Regions from separate parts of the Lactococcus sp. LG606 genome, predicted to be linked through region 3. Evidence: riboswitches for the same ligand, from Rfam matches in the RefSeq annotation. Region 3 holds a riboswitch; each other region holds the start of a gene.
The links. Region 3 has a riboswitch for lysine ahead of J0J35_RS06430 (diaminopimelate decarboxylase). Riboswitches for the same ligand answer to the same signal wherever they lie in the genome.
Positions count from the first base shown of each region.

Region 1: another riboswitch for lysine. It lies ahead of J0J35_RS08220 (amino acid permease); the one in region 3 lies ahead of J0J35_RS06430 (diaminopimelate decarboxylase).
Region 2: another riboswitch for lysine. It lies ahead of J0J35_RS00300 (ABC transporter permease subunit); the one in region 3 lies ahead of J0J35_RS06430 (diaminopimelate decarboxylase).

Region 1 covers NZ_CP071301.1:1,666,627-1,672,623, forward strand. Annotated here, with positions in the region: gene rpsR (30S ribosomal protein S18) at 1-147, opposite strand, end outside; gene ssb (single-stranded DNA-binding protein) at 267-761, opposite strand; gene rpsF (30S ribosomal protein S6) at 799-1,092, opposite strand; gene J0J35_RS08215 (hypothetical protein) at 1,278-1,490, opposite strand; lysine riboswitch at 1,706-1,882, shown strand; gene J0J35_RS08220 (amino acid permease) at 1,958-3,421, shown strand; gene dnaX (DNA polymerase III subunit gamma/tau) at 3,453-5,111, opposite strand; gene J0J35_RS08230 (hypothetical protein) at 5,124-5,744, opposite strand; gene J0J35_RS08235 (GAF domain-containing protein) at 5,757-5,997, opposite strand, start outside.
Region 2 covers NZ_CP071301.1:48,460-54,456, forward strand. Annotated here, with positions in the region: gene J0J35_RS00275 (fructose-specific PTS transporter subunit EIIC) at 1-546, shown strand, start outside; gene J0J35_RS00280 (type B 50S ribosomal protein L31) at 658-900, shown strand; gene J0J35_RS00285 (DUF177 domain-containing protein) at 1,117-1,668, shown strand; gene J0J35_RS00290 (response regulator transcription factor) at 1,770-2,465, shown strand; gene J0J35_RS00295 (HAMP domain-containing histidine kinase) at 2,553-4,043, shown strand; lysine riboswitch at 4,177-4,344, shown strand; gene J0J35_RS00300 (ABC transporter permease subunit) at 4,433-5,997, shown strand, end outside.
Region 3 covers NZ_CP071301.1:1,293,950-1,299,946, reverse strand. Annotated here, with positions in the region: gene J0J35_RS06445 (glutamate decarboxylase) at 1-5, shown strand, start outside; gene J0J35_RS06440 (pyridoxal phosphate-dependent aminotransferase) at 159-1,322, opposite strand; lysine riboswitch at 1,588-1,760, shown strand; gene J0J35_RS06430 (diaminopimelate decarboxylase) at 2,127-3,386, shown strand; gene dapA (4-hydroxy-tetrahydrodipicolinate synthase) at 3,602-4,465, shown strand; gene dapB (4-hydroxy-tetrahydrodipicolinate reductase) at 4,465-5,175, shown strand; gene dapD (2,3,4,5-tetrahydropyridine-2,6-dicarboxylate N-acetyltransferase) at 5,269-5,967, shown strand.

The DNA.
Region 1 (5,997 bases), 370 kb from region 3:
TACGCGACGTGGCAAGATTTTACCACGTTCTGAGATAAAACGTTTTAAGAGTTCAGTGTCTTTATAATCAACAACTTCGATTTTGTTAGCTGCGATAAAGTCAACTTTTTTACGGCGTTTGAAGCCACCACGTTTTTGAAAAGCCATAGTGTGTTTCTCCTTATATTATTGTATGATGTTGTTGAGTAGAAAAGTCAATACGGATACCGCTTTTATACTCAACGAATAGGGCTCAGATAGACTGCCTTGTACAGCTGCCTTACTTATTAGAATGGAAGATCATCATCTGAGATTTCCATTGGTGAGCCACCAAATGGATCTGCATCACGACCAAAATCAGGTGTTGAATTTCCTGCTGAGCTGTTAGAGCCAGCAAAAGGACGATTTTGTGATTGTTGTTGCTGTGGTGCAGAATATGAACCAGAGCCACCTTCACGTGCGGCACGACTTTCAAGCATTTGGAAGTTATCAGCCAATACTTCAGTCACGTAAACACGTTGACCTTCTTTGTTCTCATAATTTCGCACTTGAATACTACCTGTTACACCAATCAAGGCACCTTTTTTAGCCCAATTTGCCAAGTTTTCAGCAGATTGGCGCCAGATGACACAGTTAATGAAATCAGCTTCACGTTCGCCTTGCGCGTTTTTAAAACGACGGTTAACAGCAATCGTAAATGTAGCAACCGCAGTATTTTGCGGTGTGTATCGCAGTTCAGGGTCACGCACAACGCGTCCGACCAAAACAACATTATTAATCATGATGCTTCTCCTTTAAATTTGTCCAGCTAAACTAGAATTAAGCTTCTACTTTAGTGATCATGTGACGAAGAATGTCGCCGTTAATCTTAGCAAGACGGTCAAATTCGCTCAAAGCTTCTGAATCAGTAGCAGCTTCAAGAGTTACGATGTGGTAGATACCTTCGCGGAAGTCTTGAATTTCGTAAGCGAGTTTGCGTGTTTCCCAGTCTTTAGACTCAAGATTAGCAGCACCGTTGTCAGTCAAGATACTATCGAAACGTTCAACGAGGGCTTTCTTTGCTTCTTCTTCAATGTTTGGACGAATAATATAAAGAATTTCGTATTTTGTCATTGATTTTTCCTCCTTTTGGACTAATGACACAGGTTGGAGCCTGTGTAAGTTATGAGTTTTTACTCACAAGTATATATTCTATCAAATTTAGCTACATTTTGCAAGTTGATTTATCTTATTTATTCTATTATAAAATAAAAAATAACCCTCTGCCTCTGCAGAAGATTTCTCATCATTTTTTATTATTAAGCGACTACATCAAGCACATTAGCTGGAATGTAGCGATACTCACCTTCTTTCGATTGATAATAGCCAAGCTTTTTCACGATAAAATGCAACTTGCAACGGCTATCAAAGCGCTGGTATAAGTGGGAGATTTCCCCTTCCTGGCTACGGGTTACGCATACTATTTTTTCTCCCGCGTAAGTTGGAGATACATATTTTGGGGTAAACGTCATTGAAAACCACCTCCAGATATAATTGAGATGAAAACGCAATCATCTCTTCTTATACTATAACTCTTTTTAATCTCTAAAACAAATGTCTAGATTTTTAATGGCTAAACATTAAAAAAATCTGTAATTTTAAACAACAACGTGTATAATTATTCAAATCTAGCAGGCTCGTCCTTGACATCCCTCTCAAATTAATCTAAAATATTCATAAATACTTAATAAACGATAGAGGTCGCAACCAATAATAAGCTAAGCAGAGCTAGAGCATGCTGAGAAGTTTAGCCCAGGAGCGGTTGCCGAAAGAAAAGTTATGCTCACCGACTTTTCTTGGTTTAGCGGGAAATACCTGTTAAACTGTCGTGGTCTAACTATGACCATGATGCGCTATTCGGATGAAAGATCTTTCTGACGTTTAGCAATCTCTAGGGATTGCTTTTTGTATTAATATTTATAAATTTAGGAGAGAAGTAATGGATAATACTTCAAATAATGAGGCCACGCCATCCACGCAAGTTAAACGTGGCCTTAAACATCGTCACTTAACAATGATTGCCTTAGGAGGAACTATTGGTACCGGGCTATTTGTTGCATCAGGCGCAACGATTTCTCAAGCTGGACCTTTAGGCGCGTTAGTTGCCTATGTCGCCATTGGGCTCATGGTTTTCTTCCTTATGACGTCTTTAGGTGAAATGGCTTCCTATCTTCCAGTATCAGGCTCTTTTGCTTCTTTCGCTGACCGTTATGTAGATAAAGCTTTCGGCTTCGCTATGGGATGGAACTATTGGTTTAACTCAGCAATTACTGTAGCGGTTGAGGCAGCTACAGTTGGTGTTATTATGCAGTTCTGGTTGCCCCATGTGCCCACATGGATATGGTCGACTATTGTGATTGCGCTCATCCTCTTGGTTAACCTCATTTCAGCTAAAGCTTATGGTGAAGCAGAATTTTGGATGGCGACAATTAAAGTCATCGCTGTTATCGCCTTTATCGTGATTGGTCTCGCAACAATTTTTGGAGTTATGAGTTATAAGCCAGATGTGGCACGCAATCTTTCTGCTGGAGGAAATCATGGTTTTGTCGGGGGTATTGGAGGTATGATTGCTGTCTTCATGATTGCAGGCTTCTCTTTCCAAGGTACAGAAATCGTTGGTATCGCAGCCGGCGAGTCAGAAAACCCTGAGAAAAATGTACCCTCAGCGATTAAACAAGTCTTTTGGCGGATTATTATTTTCTATTTCCTCTCAATATTCGTAATCGGTGCCTTGGTTTACTATAAAGACCCAAGTCTTCTCCGTGCAGCAACCCAAAGCGACATTACCGTTTCTCCATTTACCTTGGTATTTGAACGTGCTGGCTTAGCTGCTGCTGCATCCGTTATGAATGCTGTCATCTTAACCTCGGTTATTTCATCTGCCAATTCTTGGTTATATGCTGCTTCTCGCATGCTTTTTGGTATGGCAAAAGAGGGGCATGCACCGAAAATCTTCGCTAAAACAAATACAAGCAACGGGGTACCAATTTATGCAATTTTAGCGACTGTTGCCATCGGTCTTTTGGCCTTCTTAACAAGTATCTTCGGAACTGAGATTTATTTCTATTTGGTCGCTGCTTCCGGTTTATCTGGTTTCTTGGCTTGGATTGGAATTGCTATCTGTCATTTCCGCTTCCGCCGTGCTTTTATTAAACAAGGTCACAAACTTTCTGAGTTAGGCTACCATGCTAAATGGTTCCCTATTGGGCCAATCATCGCTCTTATTCTTTCAATCATTATCGTTATCGGGCAAATTACTACCGTAACGATGAATGCGCAAAGCATCATTACAACCTACCTTGCTTTACCTCTCTTCTTGATTTTATATTTCTCTTACAAAATCGTGAAGAAAACAAAACTTATTCCGCTTGAAGAAGTTGATTTAAGCCGTGATATTGATTAAAACGAATATAAAAACGCCATAAGGCGTTTTTTTAGTCGTTGATTATCTTCACTTTTTCACCAAAAAATTCTTTGGCCTTACTTACAAGAACTTCTTCTTCTTCTGGCTCAGATTCCGTATCTTTTGTAACATGCTGCTCCCCTTTTTTAAGGCTTAAGACATACTCTTGACGTACAGCCTGCCAATCTTGCTCTGCTAAAGCAATAATCTCAGGCGAAAATCCCAATATTGATGACATTAAATTGCCAAAAGTTAATTGTAGGTTTTCATTTTCCGTAACACGCTTTGCTAAATTACCATGAGGAAAAGTAACTACCACAAAATTGCTTGAGGCTGCCACGGGGGCAGTATTATTGATTAAGGCACGGTCTGAAGGTTTGGTAAAGCTGGAAACAATCTCAGGCCATGCACCAAAAACTGCTTGACGAGCTTCGTTGGTCGCTTCCTTTAAAGCTTTAAAAACCAAATCTTGATTTACAGTGTACTTTTCGGTGACTGTTTTCGTTTTCACTTGCTGCTTAATTTGAACTTCTTGACTGACAGTGGATACCACCGTTTGGCTGCCCGTTTCTGCCACTTTAGCTTTTAGCTCTGCAACTTCTGCTTTTAAAGCCTGAAGCTCATGGTTCAAACTTTCCGGAACTTCCTTATCTTCCGCAGAAGAATAAGCACCTGCATCTACAAGACGCATCGTCATCACATCAGCAGCAATTTTACTCTGTGTTGTTTCTTTAATAATTTTCAGAGACTCAATCGCAATATTGATCCATTGGTAAAGACGAGGTCGTGGGATTTCATTATTTTCCCGCAAAAGCAAATCACGGAAATAAGTTAAGAGATCTTCCGTAAAACGTAACATATTTTTACCTTCAAGAAAGATTTTCTCCAAAGCATCAAGTGCAGTTGGTCCATCTGAAGCGATCAATGCTGCAACATAAGAGACAAGCGCTTCATTGGCAATGGAGCCTGTCACTAAAAGAGCATCCTTCTCTGCAAGCTTGCCATCAGAAAAACTTAAGGCCTGATCCAATAAACTCAAGGCATCACGCATTCCTCCCTCGGCAGATTTTGCAATGACATCAAGTGCCGCATCTTCAAACTCAATCTTCTCATCAGCTAAAACTTCTGCTAAGTGCTGACGAATATCATTTGTTGTGATAGCTTTAAAAGCAAATCTTTGCACACGACTAATAATTGTTGCCGGAATTTTTTGAAGCTCAGTTGTTGCTAAAACAAAGACAACATTATCTGTAGGCTCTTCCAAGGTTTTCAGTAAAGCGTTGAATGCTCCCGTTGAAAGCATATGAACCTCATCGATAATATAAACCTTATAAGTTGCGCGACTGGCTGCATAGGTTGATTTATCTCGAATCTCACGGATTTCGTCAACCCCATTATTCGAAGCAGCATCAAGTTCAATCACATCTTCAAGGCTGCCTTGGGTAATAGCTTGACAAATATCACAAGTGTTACAAGGCTCTCCCTCTTTCTGATTAGGGCAGTTAATTGCTTTGGCAAAAATTTTTGCCGCGGAAGTTTTTCCTGTCCCACGTGGACCACTAAAAAGATAAGCGTGGGAAATCTGCCCATTAACGATAGCATTCTTTAAGGTTGTGGCCACCACTTCTTGGCCAACCATCTCATCAAATCTTTGACTACGGTATTTTCTATATAAAGCTTGGTAAGCCATTTTTCATTCCTTCTAATAAAGGTCTGGCTCTGCGCCAAGACCGAGCTCTTCATTGATTCGGAAAAGAACATCACGCGCCAGTATGGACTGATCAATATCGGCAGCGTTATAATTTTTCATTGCCTTGTAAATAGCCCAAACGCGAGCGCGGATGACTGTTGCCTTATCGGCTTCAGCGGCGGAGAAAAATATCTTTCTTTGTTTCTCATCAAATATTTCCCATGCAATAGTCAAATCACAGGCTGGATCGCCAACTATGGAAGCTGTTGTTTCAGCCACTCCCGAAAATTTGTCGGCCATCTTCCACACGGTATCTAAGTTCAAATCCCCATGTAACACGACCGCGGGCTTAGTCCATGGATTTTTAGAAGCTTTATCCCAATACAAGCGCAGACCTTCTACAGGTGCAATTCTTTTCATTTGATCCAACAGTGTCAAAAATTCAGCTTCGATGACCGGCAACATTAAGGCTGGGCTTTCGGCTCCCGTTGCTTCTAATTGGTGCAACTGATACACAAAGTTACCCAAATCTTGAGCAAATGCTTTAGGTTGAGCCAAAGCATTAAAACCTACAGGCTTCACCTCACTGGTACCAAATTTATCTGCTATAAAGTTATTTACTGTTTCCTTCATTGTTTACCTCGCTCAAAAAAATTTCCAATCAGTCATATCTGACAAAATGTGGCAAAATTCTTCAAGATATTTTTGATCGACATCATCATAAAAGGAAGTTTCTGAAGCATCCAAATCTAAAACTCCTTTTAATTCGCCGTCTTTAATAATCGGTACTACAATTTCTGACAGTGCTCGGCTGTCACAAGAAATATAGTTTTTATGTTCTTTAACATTGTCAACAATCAATGTTTGGCGTTTTTCTGCGGCTTCA
Region 2 (5,997 bases), 940 kb from region 3:
AATACAGGCCTTTCAAACTTCTTGAACAGCCTTAATGGAGCATCAGCTTTAGTTCTTGGTATTATCGTTGGTGGTATGATGGCAGTTGACCTTGGTGGACCAATTAACAAAGCTGCTTATATCTTCGGTACAGGAACATTGGCCGCAAGTGTTGCTACTGGTGGCTCAGTCGTTATGGCAGCAGTTATGGCTGGTGGTATGGTTCCACCTCTTGCAACTACAGTTGCCGTCCTCTTCTTCAAAAATAAATTTACAAAAGAAGAACGTCAATCAGGTTTAACAAATATTGTTATGGGACTTTCATTTATTACAGAAGGTTCCATCCCATTTGGTGCTGCTGACCCAGCACGTGCTATTCCTTCATTTGTTGTTGGTTCAGCCTTAGCAGGTGGACTCGTTGGTGCGGCAGGTCTTAAATTGATGGCACCACACGGGGGTATCTTCGTCTTAGCTCTAACAAATGGCCCACTTTTATACCTTCTCTTTGTTTTGATTGGTGCTCTTGTTTCTGGTTTGATGTTCGGTTATTTGAAAAAAGAAAAATAGTATTTTAAATAACAAAAAAGCTTGAATTTCAGCAACAAATCTGTTAGAATATTAAGGTCTAACAAACTTTGGTCTGGCAAACAGTCCAAGGCAGAAAGGAAATTTTGCAAAATGAAAAAAGACATCCATCCTAATTACCAACCTGTTGTGTTCTTGGATACAACTACTGGTTTTAAATTCTTGAGCGGTTCAACTAAAGGTTCGAAAGAAACTGTTGAATGGGAAGACGGAAACACTTATCCATTGATTCGTGTGGAAATCTCTTCTGACTCACATCCATTCTACACTGGCCGTCAAAAATTCCAAGCAGCGGACGGACGTATCGCTCGTTTCAACAAGAAATATGGAAAATAAAAAAGTGCTTCGGCGCTTTTTTATTATCGCTCTAATTTGCTATGGTAAATCAAGTCCAACTGTAAGCAAATTCTGAACATCTTTTAGTTCATTGGGCTATAAAAATTAAAAAAAATATCATATAATAGAAACAGATAGTATACACATATAAAATTAAAGGCATGCGTGAATATGCCTTCTTTTAAACTCACTATAAAGATAAAGGAAAAATAAAATATGAAATGGTCTATTTTAGAAGTATCAAAAAAGAAAATAATTAAATTCGAAGAAGCGCTTGATTTAACGCAAGAACTTAAGCAACGCTCAGAAGAAATCCTTGATGCAAAACCTGTAAATGTTCAAGGACAAATCGCCTATGACGATGGCATCTATTACTTGGATTATACACTTGAAGTGGATTTGACTTTACCATCATCACGGAGCTTGAAGCCAGTAGAGTATCTTATGTCAATCGCTGTGAATGAAGCCTTCACCACAGATGAGTTTCTTAAAAAGAATGAAGATTTACTGGACAGTGACATAATATTTACATTGGAAGCAGATTGGATTAGTATATCAGAATCGGTAGCTGATAATATTCTTTTAGAAATTCCCTTGCAAATTTTAGCAGAAGATGAGAAAGCTGGAGCCACAAGTTTACCTTCTGGCAAGAACTGGTCTGTCTTGTCTGAAGCAGACTATCAGAAACAAAAAGAAGAAGAAGCAGATAAAGAAAATAAATCACCTTTTGCAGGATTGGCAGATTTCTTTTCCGAAGAAAAAAATTAAGAAAAATCTCATAAAACACTTGCAACAAAATTACAATTATATTATAATTTCATTATAGAGGAAATAAAATTAAAAAGAAAAGATATTAATGAGGCTAAACTATGAATTCATCTAAACGTATTTTGATTATCGAAGACGATAAAAACATTGCGAGATTTGTTTCACTTGAGCTTGAACACGAAGGATATCAAACTGCGGTTCAAGACAATGGTCGTAAAGGTCTTGAAGAAGCAATGTCAAAAGATTATGATTTGATTTTGCTCGACTTAATGCTCCCAGAGCTGGATGGCTTTGAAGTTGCACGACGCTTACGCCGTGAAAAAGATACACATATTATTATGATGACTGCACGTGATTCAACTATGGACCGTGTAGCAGGTCTTGATATTGGAGCGGATGACTATATTACAAAACCATTCGCAATTGAAGAATTGTTAGCGCGTGTCCGTTCACTCTTCCGTCGTGAAGACCATATCCACACGATTGAAAAATCAGACAATACTTCATTCCGTGATTTGGTAATTGATAAAACAAACCGCACTGTACATCGCGGAAAAAAAGTTATTGACCTTACACGTCGTGAATACGATTTGCTTTTGACCCTGATGCAAAATGTGGGTGATGTCGTAACACGCGAATACTTGGTTTCTGAAGTATGGGGTTACGAAGAAGGTACAGAAACAAACGTTGTTGACGTTTATATCCGCTATTTGCGTAACAAAATTGACGTGGAAGGCCGCGAAAGTTATATTCAAACGGTTCGTGGTATGGGATATGTCATGCGTGACCGCAAATAATATAGGGAATATATAAGAAGATTTCTAGTGGCTTTGCCACTAGATTTATTCCTTTTATGGCGATGTAAAGAAATAGAAAAATGCGACATGGTAAAATTTTTTGATTCGAAGAAGAAAAAAGCAGAAAATCTGCCCGAGCGTAAGCGAAGCATCATGCTACGTTGGGCCTTTGCAAATACGATTTTTTGTTTTATAACCTTCACTATTTTTACAGTATTAGTTTATCAACTGACCATAACAACCTTCATCAATTCTGAAAAAGAGGACATGATGAAAGCTCTGGACAATGTTGAGCAAAGTTTGTCCCAATCGGAAAGCAAACTGTCGGAGGACAATCTTGCGAATTATTTGGCTTATGCCAAAGACTACACAGCATCCAGTCAGGGAAAAGAAAATGAGCTAGAAACACTTGGAAGTATGATTGGTTCTAGGAAGTCTTTTTATGTCTTTGATGTCGGTGAAAATTTGATTTATTCGACCAATTCGTATGGTTTCCCGCTAAGGAAAGATGTGGGGGATTCTACTCATGCTGTACGTACATTTGGTGAATATTCTGGTTATTTGGTTGAACGACCCGTTCATTCTAAGAAAACAGGGAAACTGATTGGCTATGTGCAGGCTTTCTATGATATGAGTTATTATTACAGCGTGCGAACAAAGCTGCTGATTGCCCTGATTATCTTAGAAATTATTGCTCTCTTTATTGCTCAGTTTGTCGGTTATTTTATGGCAAGTCGCTATATCAAGCCTCTAGAGCGTTTGCACGATGCGATTACTACACGTGCCAATAATTTGAAGGCGGATTTCAAACCTGTAGTGATTCAAACAGGCGATGAAATTGAAGAACTGGCGACTGTTTATAACGACATGATGATTAAGCTTAACGATTACGTTGATCAGCAGAAACGTTTTGTTTCTGATGTCAGTCACGAGCTACGTACGCCACTTGCAGTTTTAGATGGTCATTTGAATCTCTTGAATCGATGGGGGAAAAATGATCCTGAAGTGCTTGAGGAGTCTTTACAGGCCAGTATAGAAGAAGTTAGCACGATGAGAACGATGTTAGAGGAGATGCTTGCATTGGCCCGTCTTGAAAGCATTGATTTTCAAGATGAAGATCTGATCTGTGATCCAACAGAAGTTTCTAATTTTCTTAAGAAAAACTTTCTCCTTATTCATCCTGATTTAAATTTAACTGTTGAGAATTACTTGACGCCGGGTAGTTTGGCTCATATTTATCCCAACCATTATGAACAAGGCTTAAAAATTTTGATTGATAATGCGATAAAATACTCGCCTAAAGATCGCCAAGAAGTGAAAATCCATCTAGAAGAAGATGACAAATACATTATTACAACAGTTGAGGATCGTGGCTATGGCATTAGTCAAGAAGATTTAAAACATGTCTTTGAGCGCTTTTTCCGTGCCGATAAAGCACGAAATCGAGATATAGGTGGAACAGGTCTTGGTCTGTCTATTATCCAACGCATAGTGGAAAACTATGACGGGGATGTCAGTGTGACTTCCATTGTAGGCGAAGGATCGAAATTTACTTTAAAAATTCCTAAGATTAAATAAACATAAAAAATCTAGTGATTATATAAAAGTACTTATTGGGCTTTTAATCTTATTTCTTGAGTTTTTTGATAATTCGAGAAAATTGTTGACATTCGTTTAAAAAAAGGTTAAGATTTAAAATACAATATACAAATAAAATGATAGAGGTCGCAATGAATAGGAAGTTTTACTGAGCTGGACAAGCGTTGAAGTAAAACGGAGGAGACATTGCCGAAATGAATTCACTCGTCCAAGTGAGTTTGTTGGGGCAGCAAGGGATACTTGCTGAACTGTCGCAGTTTTGCGGAGTGCTATTCGTTACTTACTGATAATATGAATCACGTACAACGTTTAGCAACCTCTCTGTGTAAAGGTTGCTTTTTATTTGGAAAAATGAAAGAGAGAGTATTATGAGAAGAACAAACTTATTCTTACTTGTCGCGACGTTGTTTACGGTATTATTTATCGGTAGTTCAAAAGTGAGTGCAGAACAGTTCCGTGTCGGAATGGAAGCTGCATATGCCCCTTTTAACTGGACACAATATGATGATAGCAACGGTGCTGTCCCTATTGATGGTGTAGATGGTCAATGGGCTAATGGTTACGATGTACAAGTTGCAAAAAAACTTGCTGATAAGTTAAATAAAGAATTAGTAATCGTCAAATCAAGTTGGGATGGCTTGCTGCCAGCTCTAAAATCCGGAAAAATCGATGGCATTATTGCAGGAATGTCGCCAACTGCGGAACGTAGAGAACAAATCGCCTTTTCAGAACCGTATTACACATCTAACCTTGTAATGATGGTCAAAAGTGGCGGTCCCTTTGCTCAAGCATCGAGTTTAGCAGACTTCTCTGGTGCAAAAATCACTGCTCAGCTGGGAACTTTTCACTATAACATGATTGACCAGATTGAAAGTGTTAACAAGCAAACAGCAATGAAAGATTTTTCAAGCATGCGTGTGGCTTTACAAAGTGGAGCCATCGATGGTTATGTAGCTGAACGTCCCGAAGGAGTGACAGCAGAGAAAGCAAATCCAGACTTCAAAATGATTGAATTTGGCGAAGGAAAAGGTTTTGTCACAAACTCTGATGATACAACAGTCGCAGTAGGTTTACGTAAAAATGATCCCAACTTACCTGTAATTAATAGCTTTTTGACAGGTTTTACACCTCAAGACCAAAAAGAACTGATGGATGAAATGATTGCTGCTCAACCAGAAGCTAAAACACAAGGCGCTTGGTATGATCAAATTATCAGTATTGTAAGAGATAACGGCAAACAGTTTCTTAATGGTACAGGGATGACCTTATTCATCTCTTTGATTGGTACGATTATTGGTACGGTTTTAGGTCTTCTTATTGGTGTTTATCGTACTATTCCAGAAATTAGTAATAAATTTTTAGCCTTTTTACATAAAGTATTTGGCTGGCTTATTTCAGCTTATATTGAAATTTTCCGTGGTACACCAATGATTGTTCAAGCAATGGTGCTTTACTATGGAACAGCTCTAGCTTTTGGCTTGAGTTTGGATCGGACCTTAGCTGCGCTAATTATTGTGTCCATCAATACAGGTGCTTATATGTCGGAGATTGTACGTGGCGGTATTTTCTCTGTGGATCAAGGGCAATTTGAAGCCGCGCAAGCTATCGGAATGACGCATGGGCAAACTATGCGCAAGGTTGTTTTACCACAAGTCTTGCGAAATATTCTTCCAGCAACAGGAAATGAATTTGTCATTAATATCAAAGATACATCAGTCTTATCTGTAATTTCAGTAACTGAGCTCTTTTTCCAAGGGACAACAGTGGCGCAACAAAACTTTATGTATTTCCAAACCTTTGCTGTCATCTGTGCAATTTACTTTGTCTTAACATTTACAGTAACACGTATTCTACGCTTTGTAGAAAGAAAAATGGATGGACCAGACGCTTACGTCCCAATCCAAAATCAAATGCAAGTACAAGAACCGGGGGA
Region 3 (5,997 bases):
ATTAAAACAATCTCTTTTTTACAAGCCAAACCTATTTTCGTTAATTAATAACAAGAATGAATACATAACAAAAAAGACGAGATTTTTCTCGTCTTTTTTGAGAAGATTTACATTAAAGCAAAGATAAACTCTGAGTATAGCACAAGCATAATAGTAAGTTATTCCGAAAGATATTCTTTCAATCTCTCCATAGCAATCTCAATCACTTCCATTGAAGCTGCATAGGACAAACGGACATAACCTTCACCATATTGACCAAAGGCTGATCCTGGAATGAATGCTACATGTTTTTTCTTTGCAAAATCATATAAAAATTCAAAAGAATTGCTGTTATATTCTGCTGGAATTTTGGCAAAAATATAGAAAGCCCCGTCTGGCTTGATAATTTCAAAGCCAAGTTCAGTCATTTTCTCAATAATGTAATTCCGCCGTTTGAGGTATTCGACTTTCATTAGCTCAGCATCATTTTTTCCTTTACTCAGAGCTTCAACTGCTGCCCATTGCGATTGTGTTGAGGCAGAAGTAACCAGATATTGGTGTGTTTTTACAAGCTGATCAATCAAGTATTTTTCTGCAAAAATCAGCCCCATTCGCCAACCCGTCATCGCATGTGATTTTGAAAGGCCATTAAGTACAAAAGTTTGATCACGTAAAAAGGTCGAAATAGAAGTATGTACATGTTGGCTATAGTTAATTTCAGAATAAACTTCGTCAGAAAGGACAAAAATTTCATGTTTTTTGATGATTTCAGCAAGTGTTTTAAGTTGGGCATGAGTGTAAGTTATGCCCGTTGGATTTGAAGGATAATTAAGGATGATAGCCTTGATATTCTCGGTTTCGTTCAATACTTGTTCAAGTTTTTCAGGAGTTAAGACAAATTTATCAGTTGTGGTATCAATCTCGACCAATTGACCGCCAGCTAAGCTTACTACAGGCGCATAACCTGGGTAAGCAGGTGCTGGGATTAGAACTTTATCGCCAGGTTCAATAATTGAAAGGAGACAAGTAGCAATCGCCTCTGTGACACCAACTGTGGTCAAAATTTCTGTTTCAGCATCGTAATGCAAATTGTATTTTTCAGCTACAAATTGACTGGCTGCATGACGGAGTTCAATCAGGCCACGCATGCCAGTATAATGACTTTCATCGGCATCAATCGCATCAATTGCAGCTTTTTTGATATGTTCAGGTGTCGGAAAATCTGGTTCACCAAGTGTTAATTTCAAAACATTCGGTATTTTGGAGATTTCCTGATCAAATTCACGAATTTTAGAAATTTCAATTTTTCCAAGATTAGTGTTAAATTTATTTGATAAATCCATACATAGCACCTCCGCAGGTCAATAGTTAAAGTTGGCTTCAAGCAAAAACTCCGTATATTCGTCGTTTTAAATTTGTATTATAGCATTTTATTTTAAAAATTCACAAAACAATGTTGCAAAATATTTTGGAGGTTCAGAAGTTCAGAGAAAAAATACACCTTGTAAACCTTGATTTAAAGCAGTTTTAAAGAAAAAAATAAGTCAATACCAAAAATTTGAAAAGTTTTCAATTGACAAACAATACTGAAAATATTATAATTGTGAAAAATAAATTAGAGGTAGCAATGCAAATGAGTACTACACGAGAGGAGGCATCCGACGACCGTGTACGAAAGGTAATCATTGCCGAACGTTAGCAACAGAGGCATCTGGCTAGCGTGGGGGTATAGGAAACACCTATACCACTCGGACTTGAATAAGTCTGGCGCTAAGTGATCGAACCGAATAATATAGAATTCTTTTTTAACTCTATTTTCATGACGACATAAAAGGCGCTTGTACTTACAAGTGCCTTTTGTTTTTATACGATGTGAGTTTGTAGGTTGAAGCGCGACAACGATAGAATAATGTTTTAGCGAGTCAACGAATAAGAAAAACTCTGCTTCTTACATCGAAACTCATTATATCAGTGGTCGAAGGGCACTGGAGACAGAGTTAAAGATTGAGATGGGAAAAAATATCATTTGGTAGACTAAAAGTAAAATCTTCCTTCTTTCAGTTGCAATTTTTGACAAGCCTCCATAGCATTGAAACTACCGAAATCTTCAGATAAAGATTTGCATAGCAAGTCCACAGGAGCATGAAATGAAAGTACCATTTATTACTAAAGATCAATTAGATAAAATTACTGCAGAATTTCCGACACCATTTCATTTATATGACGAGCACGGAATTCGTGAAAAAGCAAGGGCGCTAAACACAGCATTTTCTTGGAATAAAGGTTTCAAAGAATTCTTTGCGGTGAAAGCTACACCAACGCCTGCAATTTTGAAAATTTTGCAAGAAGAAGGCTGTGGAGCTGATTGCGCGAGCTATGTTGAACTTATACTGGCAAATAAATGTGGTTTTGATAAGTCTGAAATTATGTTTTCATCAAATGACACTCCAGCTGAAGAATTTTTATTAGCCAAAAAGCTAGGGGCTACGATTAATATTGATGCATACAACCATATTGAATTTTTATCCACATTGGCAGGATTTGAATTTCCCGAAACAATGAGCTTACGCTATAACCCTGGTGGAGTTTTTACAATGGGTACCAAAATTATGGATAATCCTGAAGAATCAAAATTTGGAATGACAAAAGCCCAACTAATTCAGGGAATTAGAGATTTGCAAAAGTTGGGTGTGAAGAAATTTGGAATGCATAGCTTTTTGGCTTCAAATACTGTGACAAATGAATATTATCCAAAATTAGCACAGCAATTATTTGAATTAGCACTTGAAATTCGTGAAAAAACAGGCGTTTCTCTTGATTTTATAAATCTTTCTGGTGGTATCGGCGTTAATTATCGTCCGGATGAAGCTCCTAACGATATTGCTGTCATTGGCGAAGGAGTACATCGTGTTTATGATGAAGTTCTAACTGCCAATGGCCTAGGAGAAGTCAAAATTTATACGGAACTGGGACGCTTTATGTTGGCGCCTCATGGCTTACTGGTCACACGTGTCTTGCATAGAAAGCAAACCTATCGGACGTATATTGGTGTGGATGCGAGCGCAGTTAATCTGATGAGACCAGCATTTTATGATGCTTATCATCATATTACTGTTATAGGAAAGGAGGAAGATAAAGTGAAAGAAATTGTTGACGTGACAGGTTCATTATGTGAAAACAATGATAAATTTGCCAGGCAGCGCGAACTTCCTGTGATTGATGAGGGAGACCTATTAGTCATTCATGACACAGGTGCGCATGGTTTTTCGATGGGATATCAGTATAATGCAAAATTACGAAGTGCCGAATTATTGCTTCAGAAAGATGGGAGCACACGTATGATTCGACGGGCAGAGCGACCTGAAGACTATTTTGCAACATTGGATGACTTTGAGTTTGAAATCTAACCGAGAATTAGCTGGTGAATGCTTGTAACAGCTTTTACTTCTAACCACTGATAAAATCATAAATAATATTTGGATACAAATTAAAGGAGTGGAATAAGAACAAGGCGAAGAGGAGATGTTTTTCAAGAGAAAGAAAATTATACGATGAGTAGTTTCCTTTTCTTCTATTGCAACACTCGTCAAAGGTTTCTGAAATAAATCTACAGGAGAAAATAATGCTTAAAGGTTCAATTGTGGCGCTCATCACGCCCTTTAATGATGATAATTCTATAAATTTTGAGAAATTAGCTGAGCTGATTGAATTTCAGATTAGCCATGGAAGTGCGGCTATTTCTATTTTAGGCACAACAGGAGAAGCACCGACGATTAGTTTTGAGGAGAAAAAAGCAATCGTTGAGTTTGTAGTTAAACAGGTTGCTGGACGTGTTCATATCAATGTTGGAGCAGGAAGTAATAACACAGCACAAGCAGTGGAATTTGCTCAAGCATTTGAAAAGTTAGGTGCGGATAGTTTGCTTGTGATTACCCCTTATTATAATAAAACTAATGAAACAGGGATGTTAAAGCATTTCACTAAGATTGCGGAGTCTGTCGATATTCCGATTATCATGTACAATGCACCAGGTAGAACAGGAGTGAATCTTTCTGTTGAAGCCGTAGAAGTATTGGCGAAACACCCGAATATTACAGGCTTAAAAGAAGCATCAGGCGATATTGCCTATGTGGAAAAAATTAGCCGCTATCTTTCTAATAATTTTGCATTATATAGTGGTAATGACGATATGATAGTCCCATGCCTGAGTTTAGGCGCTTCGGGTGTAATCAGTGTTTGGGCTAACTTCATGCCAGATGTAGTTAAGGAGTTAATCGAAACTTTTGCGACCAACCCAGCTCATTCTTTGAGTCTGCAACAAAAATATTTGAACTTGATTGACAGCTTATTTATAGAAGCAAATCCAATTCCGGTCAAATTTGTGATGAATCAACTCGGTTATAATGTCGGTTCTGTTCGGTTGCCACTTGACGAGCCATCCGAAACGGCAAAAATTCAACTTCTTAAAGAATTGGAGATTTTATAATGAAAGTTTTACAAATTGGAACAGGTACAATGGGCGGGCTGCTTGCGGCAGAGCTAGAAAAAGAGCATGAATTAACAGTCGTATCCTTAACAAAGGATATTCCAGAAGAAAAATTCGATGTGATCATTGATTTTTCACACCCTGAGAATCTCAATAATCTTGCTAAATATCTAGAAAAGCATCCAACAGCCACAGTTATTGCCACAACAGGCTTTGACGACATACAAAAGGTAACAATTGATCACCTTTCTGAAAAAATGCCTGTATTATTTAGTGGCAATTTTAGTATTGGAGTTATCTTGATGAATCGTTTAGTCAAAGAAATGACCTATATTTTATCGGACAGTTTTGATATTGAAATCATTGAAAAACATCATAATAAAAAAATAGATGCACCATCTGGTACGGCAAAGATGTTGCTTGACAGTATCAATGAAACATTGGACTATAAAGTTGTTCATGGACGTTCAGGTATAAAGCCACGTGAGAAGAAAGAGATTGGAGTACATGCTGTTCGAGGGGGGACAATCGTTGGTGAACATGAAGTAATATTTGCAGGAAGGGACGAACTTCTTACGATTAAGCATGAAGCTCTTTCGAAAATGATTTTTGTAAAAGGGGCGATCACAGGGATGAATTGGCTTATTCATCAAGAAAGTGGGATGTATTCAATGGAGGAAGTTCTTTTTGGAAAAGACGGAGTGAATTAAGTCCTATTTTTATAGAAGAGAAACAATAAAATAAATTTTGGATATTCCTTAAAAAACTTAGTTTTTATAGGATTACTCACAAGAAGGAGATTTATGGAAGTACAAAAAATTTCGGCTCAAGAAATTATTCAATATATTGGAAATGCTGAGAAAAAAACAACAGTTAAAGTAACTTTTGAAGGTCAATTGACAGGTCAAATATCAAAAGAAATCATCAAAATCAGCAATACTTTGTTTGGGGATTGGAGTTTGATTCAACCGCTTTTGGCTGACATGACTGAAAATAAAGATTATATTGTGGAGCTTGATAGCCGCAATTCAGCTGTACCCTTGCTTGATATTCGCGATGTCAATGGACGTATCGAGCCAGGCGCAATTATCCGTGAACATGTCGTAATTGGTGATCATGCAGTAATCATGATGGGAGCAATTATTAATATAGGTGCTGAAATTGGGGCTGGTACAATGATTGATATGGGTGCTGTTCTAGGAGGACGTGCAACAGTTGGTAAAAATTCCCATATTGGTGCAGGCGCAGTACTTGCTGGAGTTATTGAACCAGCTTCATCTGTGCCTGTGCGTATTGGGGATAATGTACTTGTGGGTGCAAATGCAGTAGTTATTGAAGGTGTACAAGTCGGTTCAGGTTCAGTTGTTGCGGCCGGTGCTATTGTGACACAAGATGTTCCTGAAAATGTAGTTGTTGCTGGTGTGCCAGCCCGTATTATCAAGAAAATTGATGCCCAAACGCAGCAAAAAACTGCACTGGAAGAAGCGTTGAGAAATTTGTAAAATTGCCATAAGGATAGACTATTTATCAAC